Regions from separate parts of the Mesorhizobium sp. M1328 genome, predicted to be linked through region 3. Evidence: predicted binding sites of a transcription regulator. Region 3 holds the regulator's gene; each other region holds the start of a gene.
What was found. The regulator HrcA, encoded in region 3, represses chaperone genes, less so after heat shock. The targets are predictions, from matches to a motif close to GTTAGCACTCNCNNNNNGNGAGTGCTAAC.
Positions count from the first base shown of each region.

Region 1 (3,276 bases), on a different contig from region 3:
TCCGAGGTGGTCTCTTCGATCTGCTGCTTGATCTGGGCGACGCGGCCCTGGATCTCGGCCTTCTTGCCGGCGCCGTCGACGATGGTGGTGTTCTCCTTGGAGATCGACACCTTCTTGGCGCGGCCGAGCATGTTCAGGCCGACATTCTCGAGCTTGATGCCGAGGTCTTCGGAGATGACCTGGCCACCGGTGAGGATGGCGATGTCTTCCAGCATGGCCTTGCGGCGATCGCCGAAGCCCGGCGCCTTGACGGCGGCGATCTTCAGGCCGCCACGCAGCTTGTTGACGACGAGCGTGGCCAGGGCCTCGCCTTCGACGTCTTCCGAAATGATGACCAGCGGCTTCGAGGTCTGCACGACAGCCTCGAGGATCGGCAGCATGGCCTGCAGGTTGGAGAGCTTCTTCTCGTGGAGAAGAATGTAGGCGTCTTCCAGATCCGCAACCATCTTCTCGGCGTTGGTGACGAAGTAGGGCGAGAGATAGCCGCGGTCGAACTGCATGCCTTCGACGACTTCGAGCTCGGTCTCGGCGGTCTTGGCTTCCTCGACGGTGATGACGCCTTCATTGCCGACCTTCTGCATCGCTTCCGCGATCATCGAGCCGACCGAAACATCGCCATTGCCGGCAATGGTACCGACCTGGGCAACCTCTTCCGAGGTCTTGATCTTCTTGGCGTTCTTGATCAGCGTCGCGACCACGTCGGCGACGGCGAGGTCGATGCCGCGCTTGAGGTCCATCGGGTTCATGCCGGCGGCAACCGCCTTGTGGCCTTCCTGGACGATCGACTGTGCCAGAACGGTCGCGGTCGTGGTGCCGTCGCCGGCGATGTCGTTGGTCTTCGAAGCAACTTCGCGGACCATCTGCGCGCCCATGTTTTCGAACTTGTCCTCAAGCTCGATTTCCTTGGCGACGGTGACGCCGTCCTTGGTGATGCGCGGTGCGCCGAACGACTTGTCGATGACGACGTTGCGGCCCTTGGGGCCGAGCGTGACCTTCACTGCGTCGGCGAGGATGTTGACGCCGCGCAGCATGCGCTCACGAGCGTCGCGGGAGAATTTTACGTCTTTGGCAGCCATTTTTAGCTCCTGGCAGGGGCTTGAATTGAGCCCGAAGATTTAAGTGAGGGTGTGGCCGATATTCAGCCGATGATGCCCATGATGTCGGATTCCTTCATGATCAGAAGGTCTTCGCCATTGAGCTTGACTTCGGTGCCCGACCACTTGCCGAACAGGATGCGGTCGCCGGCCTTGACGTCCAGCGGGACGAGCTTGCCGGCTTCGTCGCGGGCGCCGGAACCGACGGCGATGATCTCGCCTTCCTGCGGCTTTTCCTTAGCCGTATCGGGGATGATGATCCCGCCCGCGGTCTTGGATTCGGATTCGACCCGACGAACGACCACGCGGTCATGAAGCGGGCGGAACTTCGACTTTGCCATTTTTTATTCCTCGATGAGAATGGTGAGAACAGTTCCTCCGTCCGGCGGCGCCGGACATGTGGTTAGCACTCATCTTGGAGGAGTGCTAACGTGGCGCTGAAATAGGCTGGCAACTCGCGCGAGTCAAGGCGCCCGGTGAGCATCATCAGGACAATTGCTTCAAACAGGATCCTTGACTAAGTCAACTAAATGGCTGATCTTGCCGGGAGGAGGATGCCATGACCATTCATCATCACCCAGGCAACGAGCAGGTCGACGCGGTGCGGGCCTTCAACCGCTTCTATACCCGCCAGATCGGGCTGCTCGACGAAGGGCTGCTGAAAACCACCTTCTCGCTGACCGAGGCGCGGGTGCTCTATGAGCTGGCGCATCGCGATGGCCTGACCGCCACGGATCTTGGGCGCGACCTCGGCCTCGATGCCGGTTATCTCAGCCGGCTGCTGAAGAAGTTCGAGGAGCGTGATCTGGTCGAGCGCGCCACGATCGAGGCGGATGCGCGGCGCTCGTCGATCGCGCTGACCAAGGCCGGGCGGCAGGCCTTCGCTCCGCTGAACCAGGGTTCGCACGACCAGGTCGCGGCTTTGCTCGAACGGCTTTCGGTTGCCGAACAGGACAGGCTGGTCAAGGCCATGCAGACGGTGCAGCGTTTGCTGGGCGGAAGCGCCGAGCCCAAAATTCCCTATATGCTGCGGCCTCTGCAAGTCGGCGACATCGGCTGGATTATTCATCGCCAGGGCCTGCTCTACGCGCAGGAATATGGCTGGGACGAAACCTATGAAGCGCTGGTCGCCGAAATCCTCGGTGCCTTCGTCAAATCCTTCGATCCGAAATGGGAACGCAGCTGGATCGCCGAGCGGGAAGCGGAGGTCGTCGGCTCGGTCTTCGTCGTGCGCCAGTCGGACGAGGTGGCGAAGTTGCGCCTGCTCTATGTCGAGCCGTCGGCGCGCGGCCTCGGCATCGGCAAGCGGCTGGTCGAGGAATGTGTCGGCTTTTGCCGCGCCAAGGATTACAGGACACTGACGCTGTGGACCAACGACGTGCTCGCCGCCGCCCGCCACATCTATGAGGCTGCGGGCTTTAAATTGTCCAACGAGGAGCGCCATCATTCCTTCGGCAAGGATCTGGTCGGCCAGAACTGGAATTTGGAGTTGTAGCAGCGCTACAGAATTCCGGGCATCGGCCTGCGGCGGTCGCTCAGGTTGTTGGCTTAATGTTTTGGTTCAAGCGAAAGAAATTGGTAGGATCATACTTGTTTTTTAGTGCGGCCAACCTCGGATAATTCTCGCCGTAAGCTGCCAGAACCCGATCAGTGCCCTCTTCGCCGAGATTGTTGGCATAGACGCCGCCGGTCGAGAACGGTCTCATTGCATCCCACAGGTCACGCGCCCATCGGATGTGCGTTTCGTCGTCAGACGGATTGTCCCAGATCGATATCGGGAAGCAATCGTAAAGTGCATCCCGGTTGGCGTAGGGCGTTCCGTCCATCGGTACTCGCGAGATGGCGCCGCCAACCTGCTGCAGGACCAGAAGCGATTCGCTGGGTGCAGTCATGTAAGCCGCAAGCATGGTATCGATCGCCTGATCTGTGATTTCGCGCATGAACTGCGCCTTCCAGTAGTAGCGCCGCCCGCGCGGAAAGAGGCTGTCCCCGGCCGATTGGATTTGAAGATAGGGGACAGGAGCAATCTGGCGCTCAACCGGCCGACCATACTCTCTCAGAGGTTGAATGATTTGCTGGCCCTCGTCGAGCGGGCCGATGTAGCACGCCGATATGCTGAAGAAGCGCTCGCCCGAGGGCGCCGTGACAAGTGCTGCATCCAGGCTCAGCTCATCTGGGGCGC
Region 1 is NZ_JAMYLO010000003.1:167,724-170,999, forward strand. It holds gene groL (chaperonin GroEL) at 1-1,076, opposite strand, end outside; gene groES (co-chaperone GroES) at 1,139-1,435, opposite strand; gene NKH23_RS09375 (bifunctional helix-turn-helix transcriptional regulator/GNAT family N-acetyltransferase) at 1,654-2,589, shown strand; gene NKH23_RS09380 (FAD-binding oxidoreductase) at 2,630-3,276, opposite strand, start outside.
Region 1: groES (co-chaperone GroES) is a predicted target of HrcA. The motif match lies at 1,497-1,525, and genes of this name have one in related genera.

Region 2 (3,276 bases), on a different contig from region 3:
GAGCATGTTGAGGCCGACATTCTCGAGCTTGATGCCGAGGTCTTCGGAGATGACCTGGCCACCGGTGAGAATGGCGATGTCTTCCAGCATGGCCTTTCGGCGATCACCGAAGCCCGGCGCCTTGACGGCGGCGATCTTCAGGCCGCCACGCAGCTTGTTGACGACCAGCGTGGCCAGAGCCTCGCCTTCCACGTCTTCCGAGATGATGACCAGCGGCTTCGAGGTCTGCACGACAGCCTCGAGGATCGGCAGCATGGCCTGCAGGTTGGAGAGCTTCTTCTCGTGGAGAAGAATGTAGGCGTCTTCCAGATCCGCCACCATCTTGTCGGCGTTGGTGACGAAGTAGGGCGAGAGATAGCCGCGGTCGAACTGCATGCCTTCGACGACTTCGAGTTCGGTCTCAGCAGTCTTGGCTTCCTCGACCGTGATGACGCCCTCGTTGCCGACCTTCTGCATCGCTTCGGCGATCATCGAGCCGACCGAAGCATCGCCGTTGCCGGCGATGGTGCCGACCTGGGCAACCTCTTCCGAGGTCTTGATCTTCTTGGCGTTCTTGATCAGCGTCGCAACGACGTCGGTCACCGCGAGGTCGATGCCGCGCTTCAGGTCCATCGGGTTCATGCCGGCGGCAACCGCCTTGTGGCCTTCCTGGACGATCGACTGCGCCAGAACGGTCGCGGTCGTGGTGCCGTCGCCGGCGATGTCGTTGGTCTTCGAAGCAACTTCTCGGACCATCTGCGCGCCCATGTTTTCGAACTTGTCCTCAAGCTCGATTTCCTTGGCGACGGTGACGCCGTCCTTGGTGATGCGCGGTGCGCCGAACGACTTGTCGATGACGACGTTGCGGCCCTTGGGGCCGAGCGTGACCTTCACTGCGTCGGCGAGGATGTTGACGCCGCGCAGCATGCGCTCACGGGCATCGCGGGAAAATTTTACGTCTTTGGCAGCCATTTTTTACTCCTGGGCACTTCGCCCGAAATTCAGATTGGATGGTGCGGATGAAGGCGGCGGCGTGTCAGCCGATGACGCCCATGATGTCGGCTTCCTTCATGATCAGAAGGTCTTCGCCGTTGAGCTTGACTTCGGTGCCCGACCACTTGCCGAACAGGATGCGGTCGCCGGCCTTGACGTCCAGCGGGACGAGCTTGCCGACCTCGTCACGGGCGCCGGAACCGACGGCGATGATCTCGCCTTCCTGCGGCTTTTCCTTCGCCGTATCGGGGATGATGATCCCGCCGGCGGTCTTCGCTTCGGACTCGACGCGGCGAACGACCACGCGGTCATGCAGCGGCCGGAAATTCGACTTTGCCATTTTTGGATTTCCCTGGTGCGGATGTTGAACGGTTCTCCGTTGCCGGAGCGTGGTTAGCACTCACCAGAAGCGAGTGCTAACGCGGCAATGAGATAGGCCGTAGGCTCCTGCTAGTCAAGACGGAAGAGGGACGGGCGAAGAGCAAACGAGCGTGGAAGCACCGAGCCTTTTACGTGAACGACGTCGGAGATCGGACGCGGATGCTCCGCCTCCCTCGTCAGTCCACAAGGCTGGTCGCGACCAATCATCACTGCGTGTTCGAATTCATCCAATAACACAGGAAGGAGGGCCAGGACTATCTCCCAGACGGCTTTCTGGTGGCTTTCTGGCGAAGAGCCTGGGTGAGGAATTGCCCGCGGCGCCCGGCAGACGCATCTATGTGAGCGAGGACATGCGGGATGTGACCGCCGAAATGCTCAAGAGCGTCTCGGACAAGCTGAACCAGTTTGCCCGCTATGAGCGGCTCGCCACGAACAAAAAGGGCCTGATCGCCGCATGTGAAGGACAGCCCAATCGCCGTTGCGACGTAGGGGCCTGTTATGGCGGCGCCTCCTACTATCTCCTGCAGAAGCTCGAAATTGAGGACGTGCGCCTCGTCTATGCGCCCGCGCTCGGCATCAGCAACTTCGGCGGCCAAACGCTGCTGAAGGCGCCAAGATGGACATTCTGCTGAATTTTACCTGCGGCGCTGTTTCATGGACGCGCGCTTGGGCCCCCCATTTTCTATTGCCCGCCTCGGCTCATGCGGCGCGGGCTTCTTGGCGTTTTGGGAGGATTTGTTCACCATGGTTCATAGTGGCGGCGCAACCGTCCGGCGAGCGCCTCACCTGAGGCTACATGGCGGCCGTGGAGATTGCCTCAGAAGCGGCGCCCAATCGGAAACCTTAGCACCTCCGCGTTTTGGCGTGGCTGCTTGAACTCTTCGACGGCAACCGCCTCAATCAACAAGTCCAAGGCTTCGCGTCCCCTTCGACTCATCGGGTCATCGCCACAAAGGTAGTCATACGCTCGATCTAAATGCACTCGGGCGGCGGAAAAATTGCTTGTCATAGGACCCTCTCTAACCACCCGCATTGCCGTCTACGAGGTGAAGGTCGCGCAATCGTCAATAACTACAGACAAATTTGAATTAAATCGGGGATGATCGGGGGAGTGGCGAGGATTTCCCCCCACGGTGACTGAACCGGTCGACTTCGACGCCGAGGTCTCGGCATTCCTCGCGCGCGGCGTCGCATGCCTCCGAGATGCCGGCCATCATCACGCGCGCGGAGGCCAAAGTCCCCTGACATGATGCCGCCGTCCAGCCCGCCGGCGATCACTCGCTGGCGCTCGGTCGGATCATAAATGCCGAGCACACCCCGTTCCGAGATCACCTCTGACCGGCGTCATTCGATGCGGACGCGCGGAACCGGCCCCGATTTTGGCGGCGTAGAGCCAGTGGCGGCCGCCAGGTCCCAGGCCGGGTGGCTCCAAATCGCGCTAGGTCGTGTGGATCAGGTTTGTCCACACCACTTAGCTATACGGGGGGGCGATAATGCCATCGAAGAAGAAATGGCGCAGGTGTGGGGTATCGATCGTCAGAGCACCCAATCCCGCCCGCAACGCGGTTCGCAGCCATCTCGACCGATTGGTGGACTCCTGACTGCGGGATCTAAGGAGCTTTTCTTAGCCTATAGCTAAATGGAAAGGCGCCGATCCCCTCGATTGAGCAAACCTCGGCCCAACCTATTGGACTCCAGAGCGAAAAGAGGCGTGCGGCTCGAGCGACTTGCGAGGAAAAGGAAATGGCGCCTCGGCATGACTGACTCCGACTGCCTGAGCGCCGGCATCGCCTTTCAGTGCGCGCAAGGGGAGCGTTCCGGTGGCCAGTGCTGCCTTGCTGGAAGGGAGCAGGTGGGCTGTTCTAGCAACACGGTTGAGTGCCCGGGGTGCCAACGATGAACAAATGCGCAGGAACGTTCGAT
Region 2 is NZ_JAMYLO010000027.1:41,024-44,299, reverse strand. It holds gene groL (chaperonin GroEL) at 1-951, opposite strand, end outside; gene groES (co-chaperone GroES) at 1,016-1,312, opposite strand; gene NKH23_RS30650 (S46 family peptidase) at 1,464-1,985, shown strand; gene NKH23_RS30645 (hypothetical protein) at 2,171-2,362, opposite strand.
Region 2: groES (co-chaperone GroES) is a predicted target of HrcA. The motif match lies at 1,365-1,393, and genes of this name have one in related genera.

Region 3 (3,276 bases):
CTTGTCCATGTCCTCGGCGACATTCGAGTCCGAGCCAACCGATAAAAAAAGCGTCTTGCCGTCAGGCGAGAAGGCGATGTCACGGGTCGAGTGACCGCCCGACGGGATTTTGGCGACAATGGTTTCTGGTTTAGCGGACGCCTTTAGGTCACCGTCGCGATAGGGGAAGCGGACGATGCTGTCGCTGCTTGCGACATAGACCCATTGCGGCTTGTCGCCTGGCGGATAGAAGGCGATGCCATATGGATAGTTGAGGCCCTTGGCGAAAATCGCTTTCTCGATGGGTTTGGCGCGGCCCTCGGCCAGACGGTAGACACGTATTTGGTCGGCATGGCCGTTGGCGATGAACAGGTCGCCGTTCGGAGCGACGCGAACGACGCGCGGATTATAGAGTCCGGAGGCGATTATTTCGGCCGAAAAGCCCGGCGGCAATTCTGGCTTGGCGCTTTCGGGCCGCTCCGTCACGCCGGCGCCGTTCGAAGCGGATTGGGCGGGATCGGCTGGCGGCATGTCTTGCGGCCCGATCAGGCGGCGGACGCCAGGCCTGTCGGCGTGCCAATCGCCAAAAGCGGCTTCGCCTTTGAGCACCTTCTGATCCGACTGCCGGGCGGATGCCGGTGTCGCGACAAGGAGAGCCGCGGCAATGGCCGCAAAGCCGCCAGATCGGGTCATCAACGTCCTCCGGGATTCGCCTCGAAGAGGACAAACGGGATCAGGCATTGGTCGTTCCAAGCGGTCGTCCGGAACACGAGGATTTGAAGCCGAACCCCTTCAGTTGCCAGAGGCGTAGAAATCGTCATCAAGGCGCTTTTCCAGCGCGACCAGATCGGCCGGCAGCGGCAGGCCCATGGCCCGCATCTCTTGCAGCTTCTCACGCAACTGCTCTTGCACCTCGTGCTGATCCTCAGGCTGATTGACCATTTCCTCGAGCAGCAGGCTAATCTGGGCCTTGAACGATTCCAGCGCCATTCTTTTTCTCCTTGCGGCAGGCCGCGGCGGCTCCTAGCGCAGCATGCGCGAAATCAGCTGCGCGGTATAGTCGACCATCGGTACTATGCGGGCATAGTTCAGCCGCGTCGGCCCGATGACGCCGAGCGCACCGACGACGCGCGCGTCCTTGTCGCGATAGGGTGCCACCACCAGCGAGGAGCCAGACAGCGAAAACAGCTTGTTTTCCGAACCGATGAAGATGCGCACCCCCGGACCTTCCTCGGCGAGGTCGAGGAGCTGGATCAGCCCATCCTGCGTCTCCAGATCCTCGAACAGATGCCGCAGCAATTCTATGTCGGCCTGGGCAGTGACGTTTTCCAGGAGATTGGCGCGGCCGCGCACGATAAGCCGCCCAGGCACGCCGCTTTCGGCGCCTGCCCAGACCGCCAGGCCCTTCTCGACCAGATCCTGCGACAGCGTGTCGAGGGCTGCCCTGGTCTCTTCCTTGATGCGTGCGATCTCGACCCGCGCCTCGGCCAGGGTGCGGCCGCGGATATGGGCGTTGAGGAAGTTGGAGGCTTCGTGCAATTGCGAGACGGTGATGCCGGCGGGCAGATCGATGACGCGATTTTCGACGTCGCCGTTCTGCGAGACGAGCACGGCCAGCGCCTTGGTCGGCTCGAGCTGGATGAATTCGATGTGCTTCAGCGCCACCTCGTTCTTGGCGGCGAGCACGAGGCCGGCGCCGCGCGACATGCCGGACAGCATCTGGCTGGCCTCGGTCAGCATATGCTCCAGCGTCGCGCCCGAGCCGGAGGCGCGCACCTGCGCCTCGATGGTGCGGCGCTCCTCGTCGGAGAGGTCACCGAGTTCCATGAAAGCATCGACGAAGAAACGCAGGCCTGCCTGGGTCGGCAGCCGGCCAGCCGAAATGTGCGGCGCATAGATCAGGCCGAGATGCTCAAGGTCGCTCATCACGTTGCGGATGGTGGCCGGCGACAGCGACGACGGCAGGATGCGCGACAGGCTGCGCGAACCGACCGGCTCGCCATCCTTCAAATAGGAATCGACGATGCGCCGAAAGATGTCGCGCGAACGCATGTCGAGCGATTGAAGCGCGGGCGATTGCAGCGCGTGCGACGGAAGCACGTGCGATTGCGAACCGGGATCGACTGCCTTGGTCATTCGAGCCAAAAACCTCCGGCCCGAAGATATAGACTTCCGCGGCGGCGGCGCAACCGGTCCATTTTCCTTTGCGCCTAGCGCCCCGTGCGGCTACAAGCCCGGCCAAGATTCCGAAGAAAGAAAGAAGCCTGAATGCGCCCTTCCAAACGCCAATTCGACGAAATGCGCCCCATCTCCTTCGAGCGCGGCGTCTCCAAGCATGCGGAAGGCTCGTGCCTGGTGAAGTTTGGCGACACGCATGTGCTGTGTACGGCCAGCCTGGAGGAAAAGGTGCCGGGCTGGATGCGCAATTCCGGCAAGGGCTGGGTGACGGCGGAATATGGCATGCTGCCGCGCTCGACCGGCGAGCGCATGCGCCGCGAGGCTTCGGCCGGCAAACAAGGCGGCCGCACGCTGGAAATCCAGCGGCTGATCGGCCGCTCCCTGCGCGCCGTGGTCGATCTGCAGGCGCTCGGCGAGCAGCAGATCACCGTCGACTGCGACGTGATCCAGGCCGACGGCGGCACGCGCACCGCTTCGATCACCGGCGGCTGGGTGGCGCTTTACGATTGCCTGCGCTGGATGGAAGTCCGCCAGATGGCGAGCCTTGGCAAGGTGCTGAAGGATCACGTTGCGGCGATCTCCTGCGGCATCCATGATGGCCAGCCGGTCATCGATCTCGACTACATCGAGGATTCCTCGGCCGGCACCGACGCCAATTTCGTCATGACCGGCAAGGGCGGTATCGTCGAGATCCAGGGCACGGCCGAGGGCGAGCCGTTCTCGGAAGAGCAGTTCGCGGCGCTGATGGTATTGGCCAAGAAGGGCATTCAGCGCCTGGTCAGCCTGCAGCAGATGGCCGTGGACTGATCTTCAGTTTATGACGATGAGGTTGACGATCCTGTGACCCCTTCCGCAATCCTGGAATCAGCACTCTACGTGACGGATCTTGCTGCCGCGGAACGGTTCTATTCGGGCGTGCTCGGGCTCGATCCGCTCGGCAAAGTCGACGGCAGGCATCTCTTCTTCCGCTGCGGCGACGGCGTGCTGCTCATCTTCAATGCCGAGGCGACCAAGGTGCCGCCGGCGTCCGATGCCAAGCTCAAAGTGCCGCCGCATGGCGCCGTCGGCGAGGGGCATCTTTGCTTCGCCGCAAGCGCGGATGAAATCCCGCGCTGGAAA
Region 3 is NZ_JAMYLO010000001.1:481,295-484,570, forward strand. It holds gene NKH23_RS02365 (PQQ-dependent sugar dehydrogenase) at 1-672, opposite strand, end outside; gene NKH23_RS02370 (hypothetical protein) at 772-969, opposite strand; gene hrcA (heat-inducible transcriptional repressor HrcA) at 1,003-2,115, opposite strand; gene rph (ribonuclease PH) at 2,248-2,964, shown strand; gene NKH23_RS02385 (VOC family protein) at 2,998-3,276, shown strand, end outside.